2 regions of the Peribacillus sp. Aquil_B1 genome follow, and region 1 is predicted to be linked to the other one. Evidence: a T-box and tRNA genes for the amino acid it is inferred to sense, from the RefSeq annotation. Region 1 holds a T-box; the other holds one or more tRNA genes.

Evidence for each region. The T-box of region 1 lies ahead of MPH60_RS03675 (valine--tRNA ligase). A T-box ahead of a tRNA ligase gene usually reads a tRNA of that ligase, here a tRNA-Val.
Region 2: it has a tRNA-Val gene. The T-box ahead of MPH60_RS03675 (valine--tRNA ligase) is inferred to sense a tRNA for this amino acid. The anticodon was not compared.

The regions. Positions count from the first base shown of each region.
Region 1 covers NZ_JAKXEE010000001.1:733,672-748,845, reverse strand. Annotated here, with positions in the region: gene MPH60_RS03690 (bifunctional folylpolyglutamate synthase/dihydrofolate synthase) at 1-875, opposite strand, end outside; gene MPH60_RS03685 (ATP-grasp domain-containing protein) at 974-1,915, shown strand; gene MPH60_RS03680 (ATP-grasp domain-containing protein) at 1,884-2,726, shown strand; gene MPH60_RS03675 (valine--tRNA ligase) at 2,783-5,434, opposite strand; T-box leader at 5,477-5,706, opposite strand; gene MPH60_RS03670 (hypothetical protein) at 5,933-6,124, shown strand; gene ysxE (spore coat protein YsxE) at 6,181-7,251, opposite strand; gene spoVID (stage VI sporulation protein D) at 7,339-8,769, opposite strand; gene hemL (glutamate-1-semialdehyde 2,1-aminomutase) at 9,203-10,492, opposite strand; gene hemB (porphobilinogen synthase) at 10,534-11,526, opposite strand; gene MPH60_RS03645 (uroporphyrinogen-III synthase) at 11,528-12,319, opposite strand; gene hemC (hydroxymethylbilane synthase) at 12,319-13,251, opposite strand; gene MPH60_RS03635 (cytochrome C assembly family protein) at 13,261-14,091, opposite strand; gene hemA (glutamyl-tRNA reductase) at 14,102-15,174, opposite strand, start outside.
Region 2 covers NZ_JAKXEE010000002.1:456,193-471,366, forward strand. Annotated here, with positions in the region: gene MPH60_RS15920 (hypothetical protein) at 107-298, shown strand; gene MPH60_RS15925 (hypothetical protein) at 385-639, opposite strand; gene MPH60_RS15930 (hypothetical protein) at 591-1,085, opposite strand; gene MPH60_RS15935 (Ig-like domain-containing protein) at 1,524-3,518, opposite strand; gene MPH60_RS15940 (hypothetical protein) at 4,035-4,256, opposite strand; gene MPH60_RS15945 (hypothetical protein) at 4,903-5,319, opposite strand; tRNA gene MPH60_RS15950 (tRNA-Val) at 6,126-6,197, opposite strand; gene MPH60_RS15955 (hypothetical protein) at 6,409-6,630, shown strand; gene MPH60_RS15960 (phosphatidylglycerophosphatase A family protein) at 6,649-7,206, opposite strand; gene MPH60_RS15965 (alpha/beta hydrolase) at 7,399-8,121, shown strand; gene MPH60_RS15970 (YjcG family protein) at 8,203-8,718, shown strand; gene MPH60_RS15975 (GNAT family N-acetyltransferase) at 8,723-9,151, shown strand; gene MPH60_RS15980 (hypothetical protein) at 9,311-9,574, shown strand; gene MPH60_RS15985 (spore coat protein) at 9,808-10,296, shown strand; gene MPH60_RS15990 (hypothetical protein) at 10,352-10,648, opposite strand; gene MPH60_RS15995 (ATP-dependent helicase) at 10,800-13,073, shown strand; gene MPH60_RS16000 (stage VI sporulation protein F) at 13,263-13,517, opposite strand; gene MPH60_RS16005 (YjcZ family sporulation protein) at 13,629-13,781, opposite strand; gene spoVAE (stage V sporulation protein AE) at 13,883-14,239, opposite strand; gene spoVAD (stage V sporulation protein AD) at 14,256-15,174, opposite strand, start outside.

The sequences.
Region 1 (15,174 bases):
GCTTCACCTATTCCTTTAAGGATGTTTTCTTCATCGATATTTTCCATTCCTAATGTAACAGCAGCTATGGCCAGTGCCGCATTCTCCATTTGATGACGGCCTAGCATTCGCATTTCCACATTTTCGATGGACCTGTCTGCAAGCGAAAAGGAGAAACTTTGCCCTCGTTCACTTTGCTTTATTTTGCCTATATGAAAGTCTTTGCCTAATTGGTAATAAGGTACGCCTAATGACGACGCTTTTTCTTCAATTACTTTTGCTGGTTCCCCGGCTGTGACTCCGCTGATGATCGGCGCCCCGCTTTTAATGATGCCCGCCTTCTCAAAAGCAATTTCCCCAAGTGTGTTACCCAGGATGCTCGTATGTTCCAAAGAAATTGAGGTAATGATCGAAAGAAACGGCTGGATGACATTCGTTGTATCGAGCCTGCCTCCCAAACCGGTTTCCATCAAAACCAAATCCGCTTCCTTTTTGCTAAAATAAGAGAATGCCATTGCAGTCAAAATTTCGAACTGAGTGGGACCATTCCCCTTACTGTCCATCTCTTGGATGATCGGCCAAAGCTCCCGGAAGACAGCGATAAAATCCTTATCACTAATTTCATCTTCATTTATCTTCAGTTGCTCATTCATCCGTATTAAATAAGGAGAAGTGAACGAAGCGACCCGAATGCCTTGGGCAAGCAGGATTTCTTTAATATATTGCAGTGTTGATCCTTTCCCGTTGGATCCTGCAATGTGAATATACTTTAGCGCCTTGTGCGGGTCACCTAATTCAGTTAACAATGCTTCCATCCGTGATAGACCAAAATTCATGCCCAATTGAACTTGGCGCCGTTCAAAAAAATGATTGATTTCTTCCATGGTTGTAACCATTATCGTTGAGCCTCCTCTTTCTTTATACCGCTCTTATGCGTTAAGATTATTTTATCAATATATGAACGATTAACCTAGATGAAAGGTAGTGTTTTACTATGAAACCTTCAGATTTCCACTGTTGGATTGTCGTTAATGGCTATTTACAGCATGATAAGTTTTCCAGTTTGGCTTTGTTCATTAAAGAGGCGGCTGAAAGGAAAGATATCATGGCAACCCTTATCCGCAATTCAGACCTCATTCCCGTAATCAAAAAAGGAGTGCCACTGCTTAAAGGGGCATTCGAAAAGCTGCCCGATTTTGTCCTGTTCATGGATAAAGACATTCATTTGGCCCGCCATTTGGAATTGCTCGGCATCCCCGTATATAACAGCAGTAAAGCGATCGATATTTGCGACAGCAAAGCAAAAACACATCAAGCATTGACCGGGCATGGCATACCGATGCCGAAAACAATATTTCCCCCTTTTACGTACGAAGGGATTGAAAGGGTCAATATGGATGCTTTCATACAAATCGGCAATGAAATTGGGTATCCACTTATCGTTAAGGAAGCATACGGTTCTTTTGGGGAACAAGTATATTTGATCGAAACAGAGGATGAGTTACTAAAGACGATCCGTAATCTTGGCCACAAACCTTTTATACTCCAGGAATTCATCGAGCACAGTAAAGGCCGGGATATTCGCGTGAATGTCGTGGGCAATCAAGTCATAGCAGCGATGCAACGCCATTCGGAGCAAGACTTCCGAGCTAATATGACTGCCGGGGGGCAGGCTGCACCATATTCACCCACCAGTGAAGAAGCACAACTTGCCATCCGATGTGCGCAAATTCTGGGTGCCGACTTCGCTGGTGTCGATTTGTTGTTCGGTGAAGAAGGTCCGCTTTTGTGCGAAGTGAATTCGAATTCGCATTTACCGAATATTTATGAATGTACAGGCATCAACATCGCTGATAGCATGTTCGATTATATCTTGAGAGAATTAGGAAAAGGAAGTGCATCTGATGAAAAAACAAGCAGGCTGGTTGATTTATAACCGTGAGGATGCCTTGAAAAATAAGGGATACATAGATTGGATGCTTGACGAAGCAAGTAAGCTTGATCTTGATTTACACTTTCACTTTCGGGAAGACCTTAGGATTGGTCATCGTTTCAATGAGTTGTACGTGGAACACGGGACACAGCCAATTTCATTGCCGGACTTTGCTATCGTCCGGACCATCGATCCTTTTTTCACAAGGCAACTTGAGCAACTGGGGATTGCTTGCTTTAACTCCTCCTTCGTATCGGAAATCGCGAATGACAAAGCAAAGACGCATCAATATTTGTCCTCGCTGGGGATTCCAATGGCCGATACCGTATATTGTAACGGGATGCCGAGTGCCGATGACATGGAGTTCCCTTTCATTGCTAAGGAAACGAGTGGCCGCGGCGGGAAACAAGTATATTTAATCGAGCATGCCGATGATCTTGCCGAACTGAATGATGGAAACTGGATAGTCCAAAAACCCGGGTTATTCGGTAAAGATATCCGCGTATTTGTAATTGGAAATGAAGTGAAGGCTGCTGTACTTAGGGAATCCGCATCCAGTTTCAAGGCAAATTATACACTGGGCGGATCGGCTTCTCTATATGAGCTGACTGCTTCTGAATTAGCCCTTGTTGAAAGAGTAATGAGGTCGTTTGATTTTGGCCTGGTCGGGATCGATTTCATATTTGCCGAAGATGGCAGCCTCATGCTGAACGAAATCGAGGATGTCGTCGGCAGCCGGACATTGAGTGCACTAAGTGATATGAATATCGTATCAGAGTATCTTAGATTCATAAAAGAAAGAATATCCTCCTAACGAAGCACAAAAAAGGATGAACCGCATAAAGCTGGTTCATCCTTTTGTTTTACTTTTTACAGTTGTTTCAGTTCGCTGATCCTGTGGATGACAGAGTCGCGTTTTTCGCTATAGTCTTTTTCCTTGGCACGTTCTTCTTCGATGACGCTTGCCGGCGCCTTTTTGACGAAGCCCTCGTTGCCTAATTTTTTCTGTACGCGCTCAACTTCTTTATTAAGTTTGTCGAGTTCTTTTTCAAGACGTTTCACTTCTTCGTCGATATTGATCAGTCCTGTAAGCGGCAGGATCAATTCTACACCAGTTACGACAGCTGTCATGGCTTGAGCAGGTTCTTCGACTTCGATTCCGATCGTCAATTGTTCAGGATTACAGAAACGCTCGATATAGCTGCTGTTTTTCTGTAACGTCTCTAAGATTGACTCATCTTTCGCTTTTAAAATCAAATTGATTTTTTTGCTTAGCGGTGTGTTCACCTCAGCACGAATATTACGGACGGAGCGGATGATTTCAACAAGCAGCTTCATTTCCTCGGCTGCAGCTGTATCTGTCAATCCTTCATTCACTTCCGGCCAAGCGGCAACAGTGATTGACTCACCTTGATGAGGAAGGTTCTGCCAGATTTCTTCGGTAATGAAAGGCATGAACGGGTGTAATAATCTCATCGTGTTATCCAGTACATAAGCCAAGATCGAGCGCGTCGTCTTCTTCGCTGCTTCGTCTTCGCCATATAGCGGAAGCTTCGCCATTTCAATATACCAGTCACAGAAGTCATCCCAAATGAAGTTGTATAATACACGGCCCACTTCACCAAACTCATAACGATCCGCAAGTCTGGTTACGTTGGAAATCGTTTCATTCAAGCGCGTCAAGATCCATTTATCGGCTACAGATTTCTCACCGCTTAAATCGATTTCGTCATAAGTCATGCCGTTCATGTTCATCAAAGCAAAACGGGATGCGTTCCAAATCTTATTGGAGAAGTTCCAGACCGCTTCCACTTTTTCCGTGCTGTAACGAAGATCCTGTCCTGGCGAGCTGCCAGTAGACAAGAAATAACGCAGGGAATCGGCACCGTATTGATCGATTACATCCATCGGATCGACACCATTGCCAAGCGATTTACTCATCTTGCGCCCCTGTTCGTCACGAACGAGTCCGTGGATCAGTACATCTTCAAATGGTCGTTCACCCGTGAACTCAAGAGCTTGGAAAATCATCCGCGATACCCAGAAGAAAATGATATCATAGCCTGTCACAAGTGCCCCGGTTGGATAGTAGCGTTGGAAATCGACACTGTCCTTGTCAGGCCAGCCCATAGTCGAGAACGGCCATAATGCCGAGCTGAACCATGTATCCAGAACATCCGTATCTTGTTCCCAGTTTTCAGCGTCCGCAGGCTCTTCGTGGCCTACATACACTTCACCTGTTTCTTTATGGTACCAGGCTGGAATGCGGTGACCCCACCAAAGCTGACGGGAAATGCACCAGTCGCGGATATTTTCCATCCAATGCAGGTACGTTTTTTCGAAACGATCAGGTACGAAATGAACTTTTTCCTCATCGGATCCCTTTTGAAGCTCAACGGATGCATCAGCCAGCGGCTGCATTTTAACGAACCATTGCGTCGAAAGATATGGTTCAACAACGGCACCGCTTCTCTCTGAATGGCCGACTGAGTGAAGGTGATCTTCGATTTTGAAGAGTACTCCTTCTTCCTGAAGGTCTTTGACGATTTGTTTACGGCATTCAAACCGGTCCATGCCTTCATATTTACCAGCCTTTTCATTCATCGAGCCATCTTCATGCATGACAAGGATGCGCTCCAAATCGTGACGGTTCCCGATTTCGAAATCATTCGGGTCATGAGCCGGAGTAATTTTGACCGCGCCTGAACCGAATTCCATATCGACATAATCATCACCGACAATCGGGATTTCCCGGCCTGTAATTGGCAAGCGGACCATCTTGCCGATCAAGTGTTTATAACGGTCATCTTCAGGGTGTACAGCAACAGCAGTATCACCAAGCATCGTTTCCGGACGGGTGGTGGCAATTTCAATTTCACCCGATCCGTCAACCAACGGATATTTCATATGGTAAAATGCGCCCTGCACATCTTTGTAAATAACCTCGATATCGGATAACGCCGTTTTCGTCGAAGGATCCCAGTTGATAATGTATTCGCCGCGATAAATTAAGCCCTTGTTATAAAGCGAAACGAACACTTCGCGCACAGCTTTTGAAAGCCCCTCATCAAGAGTGAAGCGTTCACGTGTATAATCAAGTCCAAGACCAAGCTTTGACCATTGTTCACGGATATGGCTCGCATATTCCTCTTTCCATTTCCATGTCTCTTCGACGAATTTTTCACGTCCAAGGTCATAACGGCTCACGCCTTCCGCACGAAGTTTCTGTTCTACTTTCGCTTGAGTCGCGATACCGGCATGGTCCATGCCCGGCAACCATAAAACGTCATAGCCTTGCATCCTCTTCATGCGTGTCAATATATCTTGAAGCGTCGTATCCCAAGCGTGGCCAAGATGAAGCTTACCTGTCACGTTAGGCGGCGGGATGACAATCGTATATGGTTCTTTTTTATCGTCACCCGTCGTTTCAAAAAACTTTCCATCAAGCCACCATTTGTAGCGGCCTTTCTCTATCGTCTGCGGATCATATTTAGTCGGCATAGAAATTTGGTTCTCTTCCATATCATTTCCTCCTTTTTAGGCATAAAAAAACTTCCATCATCACAAAAGGACGAAGGAAGTTGTTCGCGGTGCCACCTTTTTTCCGAAAAAGAAAAAAATCACTTTTCGGCTCTCAAATCGGATAACGGCTCTTCACCGGCCTTCGCTACTAAGAGGTTCACGAAGACTGCTCGCGGACGACTTCGGATGCTGCTGCCTGGAAACCTCGCACCAATTTGGTTTCCTCTCTGAAAAGTGCATATCATCTTACTATTTCCGGTCTTTGCATTGATTTATATTCATATGTAAATTGATTGAATGCATATAGTATATAGTACAAAAAATATGGGGCTCCAGTCAATCATCTTTTCGCTTACTTTCCCAGGAATCATCCCATTTGATACATTCAAGGTCGTTTTCTTTATTTTATCCTCCAAGAACAGTAAATGTGACGGCCTAATCACCTTTTCCACTGCCCACCCATAGAATATAAGAAGTCCTAAAAAGGAAGGTAATAATATGAAGCGAAGATATACTCCCTATACTTTACCGCCTTGGATGAAGAAATTCCGCGGTGTCTGCCAGCAGTTCATCGTCCCCTTTATCGTATTCCAAGGATTACGCACACTGATTTTTCCGACTTTCTTCGATATGCTCCTGCTAATCGCATTTATTTTCCTGGCCATGTCTTTATATTTCGAATGGATTTAATTATTCCCTTACAGCAAAAAAATATACATGACTGGAGATGATCCAATCATGTATATTTAGCTTGGAGGTGATTGTTCTTCTTTGGCAGCCTCGGCAGCAGCCTTTTTCTGCTGTTCGATTTCTTCGATTTTCATCACCATATATTCAATATTTTTCAGAAGCCAAAATTGCCGCTGCAGTTGAGTAACATTATCCAGCTCTGAACGATGTACCCTGCCATCGGAATAACTCTTCACTAATTCCAAAGCTGATCCAGGGAATGCCAGATAACTTTGCATGAGCAGCAATTCTTCTTCCTTCAACGGAAAATAACGAAAATAGTTATATAGCCAGTCAACGCAGTCATCGCATTGGACAGGATAGGTCCTGGCCGATTTAACGAGAAATGGCAGTAAATCGAAATGCGGCGGAGCTGTATTCGAATTCTCAAAATTGATGAAGTAGCCATACCCCCGCTCATCATAAACGAAATGCTTCAAAGAAACCTTTCCGTGCGTGACCACGGTTCGAACCTTTTCACTATCCTTCGTTTTTTCATACCAGGTTTCAAACTTCTTGATCGAGTACTTCAGCGCCTGTGAAATATCAGTGTAGAAAGAACAAACCGTCATTTCGAATGGAGACATATACCACTTCTTTTCACAGCTGACAATATACTCATCCATAAAGTCTTTTTCGTTATTCCATGTATCAAGCGTCCGCTCATAATGGGCTTCCCTTTCCTCCATATCCACTTGTATTTCCTTAACGGAAAGTGTATGCATCCGAGCAAGCTCCCTGAACATTTGCTTATGTTTTTCATCGCGCTCCCCGTCCCCCTCATTATTGAGCCAGGGCATCAGGTAATACAAACGGCCATTATGAAGAACGGCGTAACGCTGATCCATCGTTTGATAAATCGGAACGATCCGATTATAGCCGCGATGGTACAGTTTTTGAACATTTTTGATAAAATCAATGCCGTTCTGCGGTACCATCGATTTCAAGGCAAATGTACCGCGATCACTGTAAACTTTTTTCACACGCCCGAAGTCCTCGATATATTGTACATACATGGCATATTCCTTCAATACGGTTTCCGCGTCCCGATTCCGATTGGCAGTCTGCTGATTCTCGTTTTCCCTCACGAGACTCACTCACTTTCTCTAAAAAACTAAACATTCTCCAGCACCTAAAAAACAGGAGCAGACCATATGCTCTGCTCTCTGTCCCGATCAATTCTTATATGCAACCGCCTTCGGTATATAGATGACTTGCCCTTCATGAACGTTTTGATTAGACTCCAATTCATTGCTGAAAAGTATCGATTGAACCGTAACATCATATCGTTGAGCCAAGTCATCAAGCGTTTCCCCTTGCTGAACAATGCAAACTTTCATCCTTACCAGTTCTTCTTCCTGTTTCCGCCCGAATAAATCCATGATGGAAGGCTGCTTCTCACCATGATCGGCCGTTTCTTTATCATCACGTTCCGCGGCTTGTTTCCTGCCTTTGAAATTCTTAACCTCCTTAGCCGGAGGCGCAGGTCTTTCCCTCTTTTTGAATAGATCGCTTAAGGACGAATTGGATTCCTCTTCCTGCTCCACCTTTACATGTTCATTTAGAATAGGACCCGCTGCAACGCCATCTTCCTCCTGCCGTATGACATCCTCGGTTTCTCTGGAAACAGGGCTATTTTGTTGATTGATCGCTTGACTTAGCTCTTCTACTACTTCTTCTATTTCTTCTTCTTCTACTTCTTCTTTCAATGTCACTCTAGGAATCTCTATCGTCTCCACTGGGTCCTGCCTGCTTGGTTCTACCTCCAGTTTCGCATCTTCCATGGAAGGTACCTTTTCCGTTGGGTCAGACGGATCTCCAATAACTTCTTCCTCTACAGCTTCAGCTTCTTCCTGCCTATGCACTTCCGTTTCCCATTCCTCCTCTTCAGGATATGGTGAAACGGGCATTTCAAAAACTGGGGCACTATGCTGATTGCTTAAATAAATCGGTTCCTCTTCTTCTTCTTCATTTGCTTCAGAAACTCGTTTTGACTCTGCAGAAAAGGGCGCGTATAACTCTTCTTCCTCTTCATCACGGAAAACAGGCTGAAAGTCCGGGATCGGCGGCACTGCAGCCGCATAAGGAATATACGACTCATTTTCCCCATCCGTTTCTTCTTGTTCCTCTGTTTCCCCAACTTCCTGCTCCGTATCGAACCGTTCTTCCACATATGAATCATTATAGATTCCGGTTATCAAAAGATCCGCCTGCAATTTCAAACAGTTATGCTCTGGCAGGGCATAATCAAAGCTTTGAATCGAGACATCGACCTCATCCAATGAGGCAATCCGATTATTCGGAATCGTTATGTCAACCGGAAAACGGTGTGTGAACTCATTTAGTCCATTGAGATGCCGCTCGACCTTTTGAACCGCTTTTGGCAAAAAGGTCTGCGAAAACTCCTCTTCTTCACCATTTTGCGAGTCTTTATATTCACCGCTTAAATCCAACGAGCCTCGTATAAAAACATATTGATCACTTTCTTGAATCGTCACATTTGGATCAAGCGAAATGGAATATAGCTCAGCCACTTCCTGTCCCTTCTGGAACCAAACGGATTCCTCTAAAGAAAATCGTAAATACGATTCATTTTCTTGCGACAAAAACAACTCCTCCTTTCAGCTTCAGGAAACGGTACCTATACCAATATCAATCTATGAAAGAAGAAAGCTGATTATTCCTTAATTTCATATGCCACACTCGAGACCTTATATTTCCTGAACCTTTTAAAAAGAAGGGATTCAAATTTTTTATGCTAAAATTAATGCGTGATTGTAACTATCGGCATGAAAATCTTGAATGAAACCATTAATTCGACCTTCCGCCATTTTATTCGACCTAGCTCTACATTAATCCGGCATTCCTCCATTTTATTCGACCTAGCTCCATATTAATCCGGCCTTCACATTTAATTCGACCTTCCACATACTGATTGAATTCAAAAAAACTGGCTGCCTTTCTCCAAAAGTTTTTGGAAAATGGTTGCCAGTTCAAATTTATCATTATTCAATATATCGGTAGTTCATGAAGCCTGCATCATTTTTTTAATTTTGCAAAAGCCTGTTCTGCTGCTGTAATGGTCTTTTCGATATCTTCATCACTATGTGCAGTGGAAAGGAATAAACCTTCAAACTGTGACGGCGGCAAGTAGATGCCTTGATTCGCCATTTCCCTATAGTAAGAAGCAAAGAACTCTAAATCGGATGTTTTTGCTGTATCATAGTTTACGACTTCTTCATTCGTAAAGAAAAGTCCAATCATGGAACCCGCACGGTTGAACGTATGGGGAACTCCGTACTTTTCCGCTGCTTCCCCAATACCTTTTTCGAGCATATCCCCTTTTCTGGTGAACTCATCATAAGATTCGGGAGTCAATTGGCTCAGCGTTTCAAGGCCGGCCGTCATGGCAAGAGGGTTACCCGACAATGTTCCCGCTTGATAGATTGTCCCACTCGGGGCAATTTGTTCCATGAATTCCCGCTTGCCTCCGAAAGCTCCAACAGGCAAGCCGCCGCCAATAACTTTCCCAAGGCAAGTCAGGTCAGGTACGATATCAAAATAGCCTTGTGCACAATTATAGCCGACACGGAACCCTGTCATAACTTCGTCAAAGATCAATAGAGCCCCGTATTGGGTCGTCACTTCACGTAAGCCTTCGAGGAAACCAGGTTGTGGTGGAACCACACCCATGTTCCCTGCAACAGGTTCTACGATGATACAGGCAATGTCTTCGCCAAATTGTTCAAATGCGTATTTGGTTGCAGCTAAATCATTGTATGCTACGGTAATCGTATTTTTTGCAATGCCTTCCGGTACTCCCGGGCTATCCGGTAAACCTAATGTCGCAACGCCGGAACCCGCCTTGATCAGCAAGGAATCACCATGGCCATGATAGGAGCCTTCGAATTTCAGGATTTTATCACGGCCTGTAATGCCTCGTGCCAGCCTTAGTGCACTCATCGTCGCCTCGGTACCTGAAGATACCATACGGATCATTTCAATCGAAGGCACGCGTTCAATGACCAGCTTGGCCAGTTCATTCTCAATCTGCGTCGAGGTTCCAAAGCTTGTACCTGATTCCGCTACCTTTTTCAATGATTCCACGACACGGTCATTCGTGTGGCCCAGGATAAGCGGTCCCCATGAAAGAACATAGTCGATATATTCATTTCCATCGATATCATACATTTTTGAGCCTTTTCCGCGCTCCATGAAAATGGGATCCATGTCCACAGATTTGAAGGCACGCACCGGGCTGTTCACGCCGCCTGGCATCAAATTTTTTGCTTCGGCAAACGCTTTTTTCGATTTTTCATATGACCGCATGATTCAATCCCCTTTTTCCATTACAGGTTATATTTTTTATATCATTGATTATCTTCGTTTATCCAGCGTGCTACCTCTTTTGAAAAATACGTAATGATCAAGTCGGAACCTGCACGTTTCAAGCCTGTCAGCATTTCCATCACAATCGCTTTTTCATCAATCCAGCCATTTTGGGCAGCTGCCTTAACCATTGAATATTCACCGCTGACATTATAGGAAACAACAGGAAGATTAAAGTTATTCTTAACGTCCCTGATGATGTCCATGTAGGAAAGGGCCGGTTTCACGATCAGGAAGTCCGCACCTTCTTCAACATCGGATTCAGCTTCACGGAATGCTTCAAGGCGATTGGCGGGATCCATTTGGTAAGTTTTCCTGTCGCCGAATTGCGGCGCACCATTTGCGGCATCACGGAATGGGCCGTAAAAAGCCGAAGCATATTTCACCGCATAGGACATGATCGGAATATCTTCATAACCCGCTTCATCCAGACCCGCACGGATGGCCGCAACGAAACCGTCCATCATGTTGGAAGGTGCAATGATATCGGCGCCGGCCTCTGCTTGGCTGATTGCTGTTTTGGCAAGAAGGTCAAGTGAAGCGTCATTGAGGATTTTTTCCCCTTCTACGACCCCGCAATGGCCATGGCTTGTATATTCACACAGGCAGGTATCCGCTATGACAATAACATCAGGATATTGTTTTTTAATAAAACGTGTTGCCTCTTGCACAAGTCCGTTATGGTGAAATGCCCCTGTGCCCTGTTCGTCTTTATCATGATCAAAAGGGACACCGAATAAAATGACTGATTTAATGCCCAGACTGACGACTTCATCCATTTCGGCCCCCAGATTATCCATGGATAGCTGATAGATACCTGGCATGGAGTTGATTTCATTTTTCACATTTTCTCCGTCGATGACGAAGATCGGATAGATCAAATCCTCTTTATGCAATTGTGTTTCACGGACTAAAGCCCTCATGCCAGCACTTGCACGCAAGCGACGATGACGATTGAATGGAATGTTTTTCATTTTAAAGTTCCTCCTTATTACTTCTTTTCAAAATGAAGCGTATTAACTCCGCAACCATGGCATCCGTTGTATAAACATCTGGACAGACATTGACGGATAGCCCATGTTTTTCAGCCGTTTTAGCGGCAATCGGCCCGATTGCTGCAATGATGATCCGGTCTATGTATGTATCCAATTCATGGCGTTTCATGATCTGTAAAAAATGATTGACCGTCGATGAACTCGTAAAGGTTATGATGTCGATATCATCGTTCTTTATAAGCTGCACCAGTTTTTTTTCACTGCTTCGAGGAAGCACGGTATGATAAATAATCACTTCATCACAGGATGCACCAGCTTCATTGATTGCCTCCGCAATAACCGCCCTTGCGAGATTTCCTTTTGCCAGCAACACACGGGACCCTTTATCAAGCAGGGCATTGAACTCCGCCACGAACCCTTCGGCAACAAACTGAGTTGGAACGAAATCCGCCTTATATCCATGTCGTTTCAGGGCCGCCTCTGTTTTGGAGCCGATTACGGCTATTTTCGGAAGCTTTAAAGGCTGGTTACCAAGAAGCTTAAAGAAGAAATCCACCCCATTTTGACTGGTCAAAATGATCCAATCATAGGAAAGCAACTCATCTAACCGCTGTTGTACATCTTCCAAATGATCAGGAAGAGTGAACTCAAGCAATGGCACAAGAAGCGGCGTTCCGCCATTTTTTTCGATCGACTCTTTTAAACCATCTGCCTGTCCTTTCCCTCTGGTGATTAATACCTGATAATCCTTAAGAGGTTGAAAGGGATTCATTACTGATCAAGCTCTTCTTTTACGCGATCGATCAATTCTTTGCCGCCCATTTCGCTAATCTGTTTGGCAGCAGCATGGCCAACCGCCTCGGGATCGGTTCCCTCAACCATTTCTTTATAAATCACCTTGCCATCCGGGGCAGCGACCAAAGCCGTCAAGGATACGGATCCATTATCTTTTGCCACTGCAAATCCGGCAATCGGTACCTGGCATCCGCCTTCCATTTTATCCAAAAAGGCACGTTCCGCTTCAACCGTTCTTTTCGTTTTTTCACAGGTCAATTTCGCAAGTTCCGCCAGCAGCTCTTTGTCGTCTTCGCGGCATTCAATGGAAAGTGCCCCTTGTCCAACTGCCGGAATGCAAATATCTTCATCTAAAAATTCGGTTACGATGTCTTGCTCCCATCCCATTCTTGCTAGTCCGGCCGCTGCTAAAATGATAGCATCATAATCTTCCGTTTTCAGCTTATTCAGTCGGGTATCGATATTACCGCGAATCCATTTAATTTCAAGATCCGGCCTTCTAGCCAAAATTTGCGCGCCGCGGCGCAAGCTGCTTGTACCTATGATGGAACCCGGCTTCAGTTCGGAAAGGGTTTCATGATTTTTTGAAATCAAGGCATCCCGATGGTCCTCCCTCGGTGGTATGCAGCCAATCGTCAAGCCAGGAGGCAGCACTGCAGGCATATCTTTCATACTATGTACTGCCATATCAATTTCTTTATCAAGCATCGCTTGTTCGATTTCTTTAACGAATAAGCCCTTTCCGCCTACCTTGGAAAGTGTTACATCAAGGATTTGGTCACCCTTTGTGACAATTTCCTTCACCTCGAACTCGTATGGGACCCCAAGCTCTTTAAGTTGATCGATAACCCAGTTCGTTTGGGTGATCGCTAATTTACTACGTCTAGAACCGACAATTATTTTTCTCATAGTTTCCTCCTATGTATTCCAAAAGTGGAATGTTGAAAGACTTCCGAAAAGGAAAAAGTTAATTAACACAATCATGAAAGATCCAATATTCAGAAAGGCTAGCGTCCTTCCATACATTTGTTTCCGAATTTTCAAGTATAAAAACACACTGTAAGCGATAAGCAAAATGAATGAGCCGATGATCTTCATGTCCAGCCAGGATACCCCAGGCACTTTTATATAAGCCCATTGAATCCCCAGGATAAGGGAGACCAATAATAATGGGACACCTATTACTGCGAGGACATAAGACATATGCTCGAGCTTTGTTAAATCGCCGAGTCGAAGCAGGCGTTTTCCCCATTTCTTCCGTTTCAGTAAATCATATTGAATTAAGTATAAAAGTGAAAAAACGAAAGACAGCGTGAATGCCCCATATGATAGGATGGCAAAAGTGATATGTATGAGCAATAGCTCTGAAACCAGGCGCTGCGCAAGCACTTGAGATTCTATCTGAACAGGTGCAAAGGTATGGATGGCCATGACCATGAAACCTAATACATTCGTAAAAAAGACCGTAAAATCGACTCTTAGCAATCGGTTAATGATTAAAGATAGCGATATGAGGACCCATGCATAAAAATATAAGCCTTCAAAAATCGTCAATACCGGGAACCTTCCCGTTTTCAACACATACAAAAATAAAAAAATTGTTTGCAGTACCCAAACAATAGAAAGCAACCAGAAGGCGACCCTATTCGCCTTCTGGTTATTATTAAGGAAATCGATAAAATATAAAAGCATACTGATGGCATACAACAAAACAGTGGCTTCATGCAATCTTGTCATTAGTAATTCCATATCTACCTCATTACTGGACAGGAACTGGATTCAAAAGGGATGACTTGGAGCTGTTCCGTTCTTTTTCATCCGCAACCAGCTGGTCCTCAATCAATTCCTCTAAATGGAAGATTTTCACGAAATTATTCAATTGCTCTTTTGCATTCGGCTCATCTGCCAGCTCTTTTGCATAAAGTATCGGATCTTTCAGCATTTGGTTGATGATGCTTTTCGTATGCTTGTTCAGAACTTTTTTGTCACGTTCACTTAAATGCGGAAGCTTTCTTTCGATGCTTTCCATCGTTTCCCTCTGTATCGATAGGGATTTTTCCCGTAAAGAAGAAATGACTGGAACCACACCAAGCAAATTAATCCATTGGTTGAAGTCCACGATTTCTGATTCGATCATCAATTCTATTTTCTCTGCAGCTTTTTTGCGTTCTTCAATATTGGCTTGCACGATCCCTTCAAGATCGTCAATGTCATACAAGAAGACATTTTCCAGCTCGGCCAATGTTGGATCGAGGTCACGCGGCACGGCGATATCGACCATGAAAATAGGACGGCCTTTACGAAGCTTATTGATGAATGACATCATTTCCTTTGTTACAAGAAGATCTTTTGATCCAGTGGAAGTAATCAGGATATCAGCTTCCACTAAAGCGCATTGCAGCTCTTGAAGCTGTTTCGCCGTACCATTGAATCTCTCTGCCAGGTCGACCGCTTTCTGGAAAGTACGGTTAATGACCGTAATGCTGTCGGCACCATTGCTATGCAGATTTTGAATGGCCAGCTCACCCATCTTACCGGCCCCGAGAATCAAGACATTCTTGCCGCTCAGGCCTCCAAAGATTTTTTTTGCAAGCTCGACTGCCGCATAGCTGACGGAAACGGCATTAGTATTGATTTCGGTTTCCGAATGAGCTTTTTTAGCCAATGTAAGGGCTTGCTTGAAGAGATGGTTAAAAACGGTACCGATCGTATCTTCCTTCTGCCCTAACATATAGCTTGAACGTACTTGTCCCAAAATCTGAGTTTCTCCCAGTATCATGGAGTTCAAGCCGCAGGTAACTGAAAATAAATGCTCGACAGCCCCATCGCCTT
Region 2 (15,174 bases), on a different contig from region 1:
CGATTTATTTTTCGACATATTTCTTTTCTTGAAAGGAATTAACACTTGGATAAGCGAATATAGGTATTTAAGTTTATTAGAAGGGGTGATTCAAGTGAGTATTAACATGGCTGAACACAGACTTGTCAAAGAAATAGCGATTTCAATCATCTCTACCCGTTTAGAAAAAAGCTTGGATGAAATAGAAAACTTATTTGGTGTTATTCTCGATACAGAACCGGCAGATGTATTGGCTACAAAAGCGAAAAAATTAGCCACTGCTACAACTGTAGAACAATGCATTGATATATTTATATAGAAGATTGAAACACAAAAAGGTACTCACATTGTTGTGAGTACCTTTTTGCCTAAAATTTTCACTTTAAAGTATGAACAGGAAAACGATTAATTTACTTCCATAATCCATTTTGCTTTGCTGCCCGTAATATAATCTGTGTAGAAGATTTCATAAGGTGCATTACCAGTTACTCCGAAAGCAGCAGGTCCGTTAACATGCTTACCTGCTTGAACACTCTCGGTTAATGTATCGAGAGCATATACCTCCATCTTTTCACCTTTGCTGTCATATACTTCAAAATCTCCAGCGCTACCTACTTGTTCTTCTTTTGTCCCATTTTGGTATTCAATATCAAATCCCAATACTTCTTTGGGCTGTGTTTCTTCAAATTCGTTTCTTTCCTTTGTAAATGTGCATTTGTTAATGTAATGATATGACCTTCTACATTTACCTTTTCACATAGTTTGAAGGTTCCAAGCTCTTTATGTTTTTGTTCGGAATCCTCACTCTCTTCATCGAATTCAATGGGTTTCTTGTTTTCCGCAATAACTGTATTGCTCAAATCAACGGTACGGATAGTTGGTTCTTTTCTATCATCGTAGAGCTCAGAGTGTTTATATAGTACTCGTATGTAGGCATCCATAATAGCTGATTGCATGGTGTTCTCAAAGCTTCCACCATCTGAGTTGTTCACTTTCATTTCTATCGTTTTAGAGTCTTTTAATACAATGCTTTTATAAGTGATAGTTCCTTCTTCATCAGGACTAGCCATCTGTTTTAAAATGGTCTTGAAATCTTTTTTAGGCATATAAATTTTAGCCCATTGTTTTTACAATGAAAACAGGAAAGGTAAGTAAAAGTGGGAAGTACAGATTTCAAGAATCATATAGGAGATTGTTTAGAGAAAGTAATTTAATGTTAACGTAAACATTGCAAGAAAAACGATATTCGGTTAAGAAATTCAAAAGTAAATCGATGGCGATATATGATTTGATCACAACCTATGGGACCCGCTTTTTAGGCAAAGGAAATAATAAAAATTAGTCGTCTACCAAATGGAGGAATAGACGTTGTTCTCTCTCAGAAGAATGATTAGCATTGTAAGCAGCATCTTCTTTTTGTGTTAAAAGTTGAAGCAGTTCTATTAAGGCTAGTGTACCAACATTATTGTTTAATAGAATATACAAAAAAGAAACGGTAATACTTAGAGAAGTATTACCGTTGTTGATAGTGTCTTTGATTAAAATTAGCTTACCTTCGTTGTTTTACTTTTGCTCTTGTTACCTGATTTATCTTGAGCGTATACCTTTATAATAGATCCCTTCTTTTGTGCCTTTATTTTCACTTTATAATTTCCTCGGCTATCTACTACACCTTGTCCGATTTTCTTGCTTCCATTGTAGATATATATGGATGCGCCTTTTTCACTCTTCCCAGTCACGGTTACTGTCTTGCTTGTTATTTTGTTTATGGCTGGGACAGGTGGAGCTGTTTTATCGATTACCTTAACGATTCTGTTGGAGCTTTTATTCCCGGAAGCATCTTTGGCATAAACGGCAATGGATGTTCCGGCTTTTTGCTTCGGAATCTTCACGGTATACGAACCGCTTTTTGATGTGGTTTCCCCTATTTTCTTGGTTCCCACCATCGCATATACTTTTGCATTCGTTTCCGCTTTACCCGAAATAGTCGTCGCATTATCATAAACTGGACTAACACTTGGGGTAGATGGAGCCGTTTTATCGATTACTTTAACCGATTTATTTGCACTCTTATTTCTAGCTACATCAACCGCATAAATAAGAATCGTAGTACCGGCTTTTTGCTTAGCAATCTTAATAGAAAAAGCACTGTTTTTCGCTGTTGTTTCTCCGATTTTCTTGCTTCCCACCATCGCATATACTTTTGCATTCGTTTCCGCTTTTCCTGCAATAACAGTAGCATGATCATAGACGGCATTAACGGTTGGAGTGGACGGCGCTGTAGCATCTTTAACCGTTATCTCTTTTGCAAGACTTGTATTTCCAGCAGCGTCTGTTGCTGTTACCGATATTTTTGTTCCGGCTTTTTGTTTGGGAATGGAAACCGTATATGTGCCTGCGGTACTTGCTTTCGCTGTTCCTATTCCTTTCGTCCCTGCTTTGACCGAAAGGGTGGACCCTGCTTCGGCTTTCCCTGTAACATTCGTTGATCTATCCGTTATTTCATTCACACTCGGTACTGTTGGAGCTGCATTATCTACAGGTGGTGTCCAAGATGAATCTAGCTTTTTAATGTTAGCAGAGGAAATATAACCAGTAGACTTCCCATCTTTCGTTTTAACATGAAACCAGACATATTGATTTGCATTTGCTGCTTTCTCTGTTTTATCCGTATATGTAAATCCTATGACTGTCAATCTAGCATTTTTGGGAGCTAGATTATTTACGACATTGGAAGTAGCTGGTCGGTCTCTTAGACTGCCATTTCCTCCTGTTACAACTACATCGTCTCCTTCCTTTACAAAGTAAACAGAAGTATGCAATGGGTCATTTAGTAAATATGTCTTTTCCCTAAAAACAATATTGTTGTTAGTGTCGTAAGAGAAGTGCTCTTTCTTAAAAGGAAATTGTGCTAAAAATTGATTTCCTGTTAAGAAGCTATCTCTTTCAATAGAAGAAAAGACTTTTTCTTGATAAGCGTTTGTATTTTTCAATCCACTACTCTGATAAACAGGACCGTTAATAGATTTTGTTCCATTGTACGCCATTATAGGGAAATACCAATTTTCTATTTCCTGTCTTCCTGCACCTTGTATTTTTGGAAGAATATTTTTATCGAGATAATTGTACTTTTCGTTGAGGATTTTGACTCCCTCCTCAATATTGAAGGCGATATCGTATTTTAATTTCTCTTTGTACGTTAATTTCTCATTCTCGTCGTACCCCTCTGGTATATCTGTAACCTGCATGATACCAATTCCGCCATCAGAGGAGATGTTAGGTTTGCCCGGCGTTATGAATTGCACCCAATAACTTTCTCTCCAGGCCACAGCCTTTACAACTTCAGGAGGGATTTCTGCATCCAAAGCTGCATTCGTCAGTAAGCAGTTAATATGTTGAAAATCCGGATTATCATTTTGCTCAATTACCCCAAACTTTGTGCATTTGGAAGACCATTCTGACGCGGCAGAGGTTTCTTCATTGACCAAACCAAGTAATAAACATGTTAATAATCCCGCCCTTAAAAAGATAGATTTCATTATTCCATTCTCCATTCTACTTAGTTAACAATCTAGCTATATTTTACCATAATTAGTTTTTATTAATAGTTTATCCAATGTTATTTAAAAAATAGAATGAAGACTAGAAACTGAAGACACAACCAGGGTTGCATTAATAGATTTCTAGTTAAAACCGAACAAAAAAGAGTTAATACTCACACAAGTATTAACTCTCGAATGTTAATCCTATTAACTGTTGCTCCTACACTATCCGAATATTAAACCCAATTATTGACTGTAGAAACTGATGGTGCTGTTTTGTCGATAACTTTGACTGATTTGCTTCCACTTTTATTTCCTGCTGGATCAACCATATAAACCACTATGGATGTGCCTGCTTTTTGTTTAGCAATGTTAATGGAATAAACGTTGTTTTTTGCTGTTGCTTCCCCGAATTTCTTGTATTTATAGGGAAAATGGACAGCAGATTGCTGTCTGTTTTTATTGATTCGGGCTTCAAGTGAGAGAGGTTACATGTGACTTCAACAATTTCCCTTATAAGCCCCTACTTAATAGGGCTTTTTCATGAGTACAGGTCAGGTATTTTCGGGAAACAGCATTAAAATATCCTACATCAATAATTGATGCTTTTTCTCCTTTATCCGGGCATTGAATATGCTTAAGCTGAAGTGATTCATTGATTATGACCAAGTCTATTGCACCCAATTCTTTTTTGCACCAAGAACATTTTACAGGTAGTAAGTTTTCTTTTCCCATTAAAGAAGCCCCCTTTTTGATAAATAGGTATTCTCTATGTCTAGTTGCTATTCCTACCTGTTCACATAACCGTCAAAAATCCCTTTTTCATTACATAGTCAGATGATGTCTACATCGCTTGTTTAGCTAACCTGCCCCGTTAATACCTTGAGAAAAAGGTTGCCGCAGCAACCTCATTATTGAAGCAATGCACCCGTTAGTTTGAAGAAGAAAATTTCATTTTTCAAATCTAACTAACGTTTTTTCGGGAATTTTAATCTCATCAATATCAAAGTTATTGATCCGGAGGGTTATCTCACTATCTCGCTTTTCAGCTTCTTCTCCTACCCAACAACTATACAGTTCAAAAAAATCACCTTTTTCAAGGTAACTGTCCATAATTTCACATAATTCTATTAGCTTCTTTTTCGATTCGGCACACGTTTTTGGGTTCATATATTCTGAAATCTCAATTCCCCAATGACTTGATACCTCATAAACGTAAGGAGCCTTATGTATATATGATTTTAGGAACAGTAATATTTGGTGTTTTAGTTTTGATAATACTGATGAGGTTTCTTCAATTAACAGGTGCTTTACCTCAATAAGAGAGTCGCTATGACAGCTCTTTTAGTTTAAAGTCGGGGCACCATTTTCCTAGAGTACATTAATTTATTAGCATTTTATCTAATTCACGAACTTTATCATATGACTCCAATAGTTGTTCAGGTATTAATGTTCTCCCATAATCCCAAGCATTCGTTTCTATTTCAGATTTTAGCTTTTCTTTTTCTTCTTCGTGACCATACATTAAAATCTTTAAATCATGTTTGTTTTTCTTAAAATCCAAATAATAACCAATCATACGATAAAGAATAATTTTAACAAAGTCTTCCTCTGTCTCTTTAATTCTAATTTTCCCTTTATAACCGTTAACTTGAAGGTAATTGAATTTTATAGTATTGGTGGATACGTTATAACTCATAGGTGCACTTAGATTATTGTCAAATTCATAAATAATATCCAAATTGTGTTCATTTAATGTGTTATTAATTATCTTTTCGATATCGCTTATATAAAGCATTTAACTATCACTTCCCTTTTAAAGATTGACTTCATTATAGTAGTAGATTAAGTTATTCTTCCTTTATCAATATCATAAACTGTTGCGATCTTAAAATCACACAGTTAAAAATTAAGGAAATATTTACTATATAGAGGGTAAATCATACGAGAAGTGTGATTAATCCCCTAATAGAACCCTAATTGGAAAGGAATTTTACTTTTCATTACTCTTCCATACTTTCCTCCTTCTATTTATTTCACTTTAAAACTTTCTATCATTGGTTGTAATTCTTCTTGATGATATTGTTCTACCATCATTTCAATGAAGGCATTGCATTATACTTTTCGAGCAAAGAAACGTAATGAAGTGCTACATTATGCGCAATATTAAAGAAGGGAACAGGTTCTTTGTAACCACTCTCACTGTGAGCTGAAAATTTATCTCTGAGTCTTTCATCGTTTGCCGATATTTTGCATAGTCTTCATGCGTCATGTTCAGAGCTTCCAAGAAGTATTCCCGTGCATGGTATTCGGTAGTAAAGGTAACCGAACACATTATGGTAAAGTGGGTTTTACCAAAGAATATAATTATGTACCTTTTAAAGAAAAGCCAAAAATTTTAACCTCCATCGAGAGCTGAATAAGCAAAAGGCTTTACCCACGGTTCCTTGAAATATTAATTATTACAAATAATTGTCCTGTAATACGTTTTAATCCTTCTCTATCCGCCACCAATTGAGTAAATCATACATAATGAACTATATCTTTAAAAACAAAAAAAGACCCAAATCCTTGGTATCAAGAATTTGAGCCTTTGGTAGTTGATGACCTGTGAGGGATTCGAACCCACGACCCCTTCCCTGTCAAGGAAGTGCTCTCCCACTGAGCTAACAAGTCGTATGTAATGACTGACTGGTTACTTAAGTACATAATTTATTATAAGTTTTTTTGTTAAAAAGTCAACGCATTATATTAAAAAAGTTTTAATTTTTTCTTATTTTATTTCCCCGCTCTGCAAAACGCGAACGAACATTCCCTTTTCACTTGCATATAAAACAAATGTTCGCATATAATGATAGCAAGCAAGTCAGCAAAGGAGTGACAGGGAATGAAATATATACTTCGTAAACATATGGAAGAAAATGCTCCATTGGAGATAATTTATCTCTCCGAACAAGGTAAGATCACGCAGCGGAAAATTCAGGTGCTTGAAATTTATCCAGGCCATATTCACGCATTCTGTTTTCTAAGGCAGACAAAACGGACATTTAAAGTGGCCAACATCCTTTCTGCCCGCCTCATTAAGGCCAGGTTTGACAGGTCTGGCTAAAAGATTGTTAATCAAGGTTCAACCGATTAACTCTTCTTCTTCCTGGATGTCCTTTTCCTGTTCGGTTAACGATTCTTCTTCATCTCTCAGACGGTGAGCTAACCTTGAGGCGGCACTCGCGGCAATGCTTGCAACGATATCATCCAGGAAGGTATGAACGATTCCTTCTTGCTTCTTATCAAGTTCGTGTATGACGCCTATTTTATTTTTATCCAAATGCCCAAAGGTCGTGACAGCAATGCTTCCGTAACCGAGTACTGCACCAAAGGCAATCGTTTCATCCACTCCGAATAGCCCTTCATCAGACTCAACAATCGATTGCAGTGGTTCTGATAGTTTTTTTTGCTCGGCCAGTTTATCCAGCTCCACACCGACTAAAATGGCATGTTGAATTTCCCTTTTCAACAGGACACGCTCAACGCTGTGGATGCATTCCTCCAGCTTAAGATCAGCTTTGTACGGGAACTGCAATTCATAAACGATTTTTGCAATTGCTTCCACACTGACACCACGCTCTAATAATGTTCGTTTAGCCGCTTTCGTTACTTCCCTGCTGTGTACCTGTACATCTGCCATTTTATTCGCCACCTTTTTTATTGTATTATTTTTCTATATCCTTTTATTATAGCACCTTATTATTCAAATTTTTAGAAAATACAATGAAAATTTTCTATTCTAAAATCTTGTCACGGGAAAAAGTCACAAGGCTATGCTAAAATAATCAAGTAAGTTGTTTTTCATTATTAATGATCATTGAGGTGCGGGAGAATGAGTTTACGCAAAGGCACAATTAAAGAGTACATGTTTAAAAGCGAAGCTTTAGCAGAAGAATTGGAACTGCTTGTTTACTTGCCTGCTAATTTTTCGCCACTGTATAAATATTCGCTTGTGATTGCTCAGGATGGCCGTGATTATTTTCAAATGGGGCGAATTGGTCGGGTAGCAGATGAACTCTTAGGGAACGATGAGATTGAGAATATCATCATTGTCGGCATTCCCTATAAAGACCGATTTGACCGCAGGCGCAAATATCATCCGGACGGGGAACAGCACATTGCATACATACGTTTTCTTGCCCATGAACTTGTCCCGTTTTTAGATGATGAATTCCCAACCTATCAAATGGGACATGGTCGAACTTTGATAGGTGACTCTCTTGGCGGTACAGTTTCTTTATTGGCCGCACTAAAGTATCCGCATACATTCGGGAAATGCATCATGCAGTCGCCACTTGCCAATGAAGCAGTAATGGATGCAGTACGTAATTTTGAGGATCCGCATCTTCTTGAACTTTACCATGTGATCGGGACTGGGGAAACAGATGTTCCGACGACGGATGGCAAGAAGGCAAACTTCATAGAACCCAACAGGGAATTGCATAAATTAATAAATCAAAAAGGATTTCCTTACTTCTATGAAGAATTTGAAGGTAATCATACCTGGAAATACTGGCAGGCAGATTTAAAACGAGCACTATTGGAAATGTTCTAATCCTCTCTTTTTGAGATGGTTTCAAGAAAAAACATGTCCAACTTTAATACAACAATAAAAAATTATCAGGAGGTTTTATTTATGAAATATGGTGTTGCAATTTTCCCTTCAAAAAAACTTCAAGATTTAGCTAACTCCTATCGCAAACGGTATGATACGAAATATGCTTTCATACCACCGCACCTGACGCTTAAACCAACGTTCGAAGCGACGGATATGGAAATTTCAACGATCGCGGATCAATTAAAAGACATTGCTCGTAAGTGCAGGCCATTTACGTTGAACGTTACGAAAACGAAATCTTTCCAGCCTGTAAGCAATACTATTTATTTCAAAGTGGAATTATCCGAAGGGCTTCAAGAGCTGCATGATGCACTTAACAATGAGGATTTCATTAAAAGTGAAAGTGAGCATGCTTTTGTCCCGCATATTACCATCGCCCAAGATTTATCCGATAATGAGCATTCTGATGTTTTAGGCCAATTAAGCATGCTTGACATCAGCCATGAAGAAGAGGTGAAACGAGTTCACTTGCTGTATCAACTTGAAGATGGGGCATGGACCGTTTATGAAACATTTAGATTAGGAGCTGAATGATTTCGTGTTTGTAAAAATCGCAGAGAACAGCCAAGAGCTTGAAAATGCTTATATGATTCGAAAAAAAGTGTTCGTCCAAGAACAAAACGTCCCTCTTGAAGAAGAGATCGATGAATATGAACAACAGTCTACACATTTCGTTTTATATGATGATCAGCGTCAGCCAATCGGTGCCGGCCGTTTCAGGGTCATCGACAACATCGGTAAAGTCCAGCGCATTTGTGTACTATCATCGGGCCGTAAGAATGGTGCCGGTGCCATGATCATGAATGCTATTGAGGAATATGCCATCCAGCAGGAAGTATCTCAATTGAAGCTTGATTCCCAGGTCCATGCCATCCCTTTTTATTCGAAATTAGGGTATGAGATCGTTTCCGACGAATTCATGGATGCTGGCATCCCTCATAAAACGATGAAGAAAACCATTTTATGATATAAAAAAGCTGTCCTTTCAGTTCTCTGATTGGACAGCTTTTTTTGTTTGTTCATGAACTTAAATTATCGTTTTATAAAAAAAACCATTTCCGTTCAATGGCAATCTCCGCAAAAATACATAGTCTATATATAGAAAGCAAGAAGGAGGGAAAATTTTATGGGTAACAATGATTTTAACCTGGAGGAGTCTCAAAAAAGACTGATGGAACTGCTGGTTTCGAGGACTATGAGAAAACATGGTTTCAAAAAGGAAAAGGTCGATCTAACCGAAAGAGAGAAAAACAACCTTAAAGAAACCATTCGCCATTTACAAGAGCAATCACTAAAAATCATAAACCAAGAAAAGAACATCACGGAACATGATGTTAATCCAGTTACAAATTCCATTCACAACAAATTCACGGATTCCAAAGATAAATGACACACCATATCACCTAATCAAACCTTACTTGCTGGCGAGAAATAAGTAAACCGAGACATAGCAGCACTTACATTTCATTCCTAAAGCTCCAGCTTCTTTATTATTCATCCCCACACACTAATACTTTCTCTAAGTATTAAAAAATAGACGAATTAACTGATTTATTCGTCCAACCCGATTACCCATCAAAGCATATTTTAATAGGGAATAAAACCTAAGGAGGAAAAAACAACATGAACCAAAATGTATATCGTAGCAACTGTAACACACATGAAGACTCTGAAAGATCATGGTCGGCTCTAGATTCCGCTTCCAGACATCCACTGTCAGGGTTCTGTAACGACGATGACACACGCATTAGCCAAGAGGCAATACAGGATAATAATCAAGTTCAGCTTTCTGAAGAACTTATTTACATTAAAGATTCTTGTAATGTAAATGTCACTTCAACGGATGTTAAAGCGGCCCTTTCTCTTCAAGCTGCTCTACAAGCTGCAATTGCGGTCATCGTAAGCATTTCCATCGCAGATTCTGATAATGCTGAGAAGATCACTCAAGAATTAATCCAATCTTCTAATGTTAAACAAATCACGCGCCAAAAAACAATCGTTGAAAACAGCCGTGATATCGACATTACAACGACTGATGCACAAATCGCTCTAAACATCCAATTATTACTTCAACTATTGTTAGCTCTAATCGTAGAAATTGACATTCTCTAAGGAATCAACACAAAAAGGACACTTCACGTGTCCTCTTTTGTTTTTTATGGCAGAACTAGACAACTTCGTTAAAAAACCTGCCTTTTCCTGTCATTTCAGCCGTTAAATCTTCGCTGACCCTCATGCCCATTTGATATTTATATGTGCCTGCCCCATATGTACTTTCCCGATCATTATCTTTCATTTGATGTAATCCTTCAAAGCTTCCCCTCTCCCTTTCCAGCACCTGATCAAAACGGACAGGTTGAATGGGTGTCGTCCCTTTAACAATTCTTACATTCTTGGCAGCTTCGGCCGTCCGGTTGGCATATTGAATATAATCAAATTGTGTGACAGGTGCTATGTAACCCATAGTTTTCCCTCCTTATATATACATAGTTCTGTTGTCATTTAATTACCCGACCGAAACAATATTTAAACACGATTTCCGCATTCTTTTTTCCTAATCTTCTGGTATGATGAGTATTGCCGATATTTTTAATAGATTAGAGGTATCCATTTATATGAATCAAGCAAAATCTGGCAATGAAATCGTACATTTACATACCGTTTCAGCTGGTGAGCTGCAGACACTGTTTGAAAAAGGAAAACGTGATCAGCTTTCTTGTATCATTTGTCATAAACCAGTGAAATTATTTATTGGAATCCATGAAACGCCTTATTTTTATCATAGTGATCCATCGCAGGTACCCTGTGATATGCCAATTTCAGAACCAATAAGTGAGGAAAAGCCATTAGAGTATATGGAACAGAATGGATTTAGGATTCCTACATCACGAACCATTACGGAAACGAAAACCATTACAGAACCTTTCCTTAAAAGCCGGCCCATAACCGGCAATCCGAAATTTTCAGATAAACCATCCTGCCTGGCACAATCAGAGGAACCATACTTTCAAGAATTATCCTCATCGGGGGTTGTTCTCGATGCAGAGCAACTCAAGGCGGTAACGACAATCGATGGACCAATTCTCGTCCTATCAGGAGCAGGCAGCGGGAAAACCCGCGTATTGACGGTACGCACAGCCTACATGCTTACAGTGAAAAAGATTGATCCTAAAAGCATCATGCTTGTAACATTTACGGCGAAATCCGCAAAGGAAATGCAGCAGCGTCTGCTCGGTTATCCTTATATGACTCCTTCCCTTGTTTCTCAAATCGTTAGCGGGACCTTTCATAGCATCTTTTATAAAATCCTGATTTTCCATGAACCAGCCAAATGGCAGCGTGATTTCCTATTGAAGTGGGAGTGGGAAAAAGAAAAGGTATTAAAACAGGCTGGCAGGGAATTGGAACTTGATGATAAGGAATTTGCATATGATCAAGCCCTTCAACAAATTGGGCTTTGGAAAAACTCATTGGCTTTTCCAGAAGATATCCAACCTAAGGACGATTGGGAGAAATCGTGTTTATTTTTATATAAGAAATATGAAGAATATAAACAGCAAACAGGGAAGTATGATTTTGATGATATGCTTGTAGGCTGTTATGTATTTTTAAAAAATCACCCGGATTTTTTAAAGAAATATCAGCAAAGGTTTAATTATTTTTTGGTGGATGAGTTTCAGGATATCAATAAAGTTCAATATGAATTGATAAAACTCCTCTCTGCTGAATCAAAAAATGTATGTGCAGTTGGAGATGATGATCAATCGATCTATTCATTCCGGGGAAGCGATCCGAAGTATATTTTGAATTTCAATCATGATTTCCCTCGTTCCCAAGTTGTGAAACTGACGGAGAATTACCGCTCTTCCCATGAAATTGTCGCTACAGCGAACCGATTGATCAAGCGCAACCAGAACCGGATGGAGAAAAAGATGAGGGCACAGCATGATTCAGGAAATCCCCCTGTTTTATTTTATCCTTATGATGAGGAATTGGAAGCAACGATGATCGTATCCGATATCCAAGAGAAAATATCCAAGGGAGCAAACCCTGGGGATTTTGCAGTATTGTACAGGACACACACGATGTCCAGGGCCATTTTTGAACGGCTGGCCGCTTCCAACCTGCCATTCGTCATTGAAAAGGATGCGGATTCGTTTTATCAGCGCAAGGTCATTCGCGGCATGCTTGCCTTTATGCGTTTGAGTTTGTTCCCGCATGACAGCAAGGCAGCAGCTGATGTCCTTTCCTCCTTATTCCTAAAGCAAAGTATATTACAGGAATTAAAAGCAATGACAATATTGCAGGATTGTGATTTTATCGATGCATTTGCTTTTGTTAAGACAGGACATGCTTTTCAGGAAAGAAGATTAAAAACGATTCCAGGACTGATACGCTCTTTAAAAATAATGTCGCCACTCGTAGCTTTGGAAATCATCGAAAAAGATTTAGGATACCAGGAATATGTAAAAAAGCGCGGAAATGATGCGAACCTGGAAAAAGGGTCCGATGACATCCGTGACTTAAAGGTGGCGGCAAATCGTTTTCCCACCGTCGCCGCCTTCCTTGAACATGTCGATCATATGACTGCGATGGTCCAAGAGATTAAACAGCTATCGAAACATTTTAAGGATGCCATACAGCTTACCACCATACACCGTTCCAAAGGGCTTGAATACCAAACCGTTTATGTCCTTGCTGCTGTTGATGGCAGCATCCCTCATGATTTCGCACTTGAATCTTACCGAAAAGGGGAACTATCCCCTCTTGAAGAGGAAAGACGATTGCTCTATGTAGCGGCAACCAGGGCCAAAAAGGATCTTTACCTTTCGATCCCGCAAACTAGACGCGGACGGACCGCGCATCCATCACGTTTCTTGAAGCTTTGACCAAAAGCTGATGCTAACCATATATGAAAAAAGATGAAAAAAAAGGTTCGGAATGGTCTCATCCCGAATCACTTGAAATTTTATGGAATGAAATCAAGCTGCAACTTTTTTATAAAAAAAACTGCGGACAAACCCGCTTTCTTCAAGTTTGTCTGCAGTCTGAAGGCCTGCGTGATAGCAGGCCTTTTTTCACTTTTTATTTATCATATTGGATATCGTCCCGAAATCGAGTTTATTCCCTTCAGCTACGATGGAATGAACGATTTTATCTTCCGTTTCTTTATTGACCGGTTTATTCGCGATTTTTGAAACACGCTTAATGACATTTCTAACAGTCGTTTCATCTTTGAAATTGGCTCCTTGGAGCGAGTTTGCCAATTCTAATACATCTTTCATATTTACGCCGGTTTTACCTTCTATGTTTTTAAAAAAGTTATTATCCATACCTAAGCCCCTCCCTTTTCTGTACCTATCCTATGGCATTATCAGAAAAATGGTGCTAGGCCCATACAAATAAAAAAAAGGAATAGGCTTCTTCTGCCTATTCCTTTTACCTTAGCAGAAAGAAGCCCCTACAATGATCAATAGGATAAACAATACAACGATTATCGCGAAAGTGGAACCGCCGCCACCGTATCCTCCGCCATAACCGCCGCCGTATCCATAACCGCTGCCGCCACAACAACCGTAGCCACCAAAACCAAACATACATATCACCTCGCTCTCGCTAAAGCTTACTGATAACATATGTAGGTCTGGACAAATATGTATAGGCCATGTCCTAGTCCAGGCTGCCTATTTCCGCTTGTTCATCCTTTTGGTCTGAAAACCAATGCTCCGATGAACCCAAAGACGATTGCTGCAGAGATACCGGAACTTGTAATTTCAAACATGCCTGTCAGTACGCCGACGAGACCATGTTTTTCCGATTCCATCATCGCCCCGTTCACCAGGGAGTTCCCGAACGAAACGATCGGTATGGTTGCTCCGGCACCAGCAAAGTCAATAAGCGGCTCATATAAATCAAATCCGCCAAGGACAGCTCCTATTACGACGAACAAGCTTAACGTATGTGCCGGTGTCAGCTTAGCAACATCGAAAAGAAGCTGGCCGACTACACAGATCAAGCCACCGATGACAAAGGCCCAAAAAAACATTGCTAACATCGAAATCTCTCCTTTTTCATGAATTCATCCCATATTCAATGGCTACAGCATGGGCAATGCACGGAATCGTATCTTTTTGCTGGACGGAAAGTGGTGACAATAATGCTCCTGTTGCGACCAGCAGGATTTTTTTATATTTACCGGAAATCATTTCATTCAATATATGACCATATAATACCACTGCCGAACATCCCGCGCCGCTCCCGCCAGCCAAAACAGGCTGGTCCTTTTTGAAAATCATCAATCCGCAATCCTTGAATTTTTCCTGATTGATATCACAGCCCTTTTGCTTTAATAAGTCAAGAGCTGTCTCACTTCCTATCTGACCTAAATCACCAGTAATGATGAAATCATAATCATCCGGGGTCAAACCAGTATCTTTGAAATGGGCAAGTATCGTATCGACTGCCGCCGGGGCCATCGCTCCCCCCATATTGAAAGGATCTTTCAATCCCATGTCAATGACCTTTCCGATAGTGGCGGAGACAATATGGGGAAATTCCCCTTGCTTGCTTCCATCAGGAGCAACAAGCGCCACCCCTGCTCCCGTTATCGTCCATTGAGCTGTAGGTGGTTTTTGCCCGCCATATTCTGTTGGATAGCGAAATTGTTTTTCAACAGCTGCATTGTGGCTCGAGGCACCTGTCAACACATAGTTAGCACCGCCATAATTAGTGATGAAGGCAGCTAGAGCAAGCCCTTCCATCGATGTGGAACAGGCTCCAAACAAGCCGAAATATGGAATACCATTGGTTCTTGCTGCAAAGCTTGTAGGTGTAACCTGATTGATTAAATCACCCGCCAAGAAAAATTGCACTTGCTCCTTGCCGATCTTGCCTTTTTCCAATGCAAGCTCAACCGCTTTTTCCATCAAATGCCGATGAGCTTTCTCATATGAATCCTGCTCCATCCACAAATCGTCGTATAGAATATCG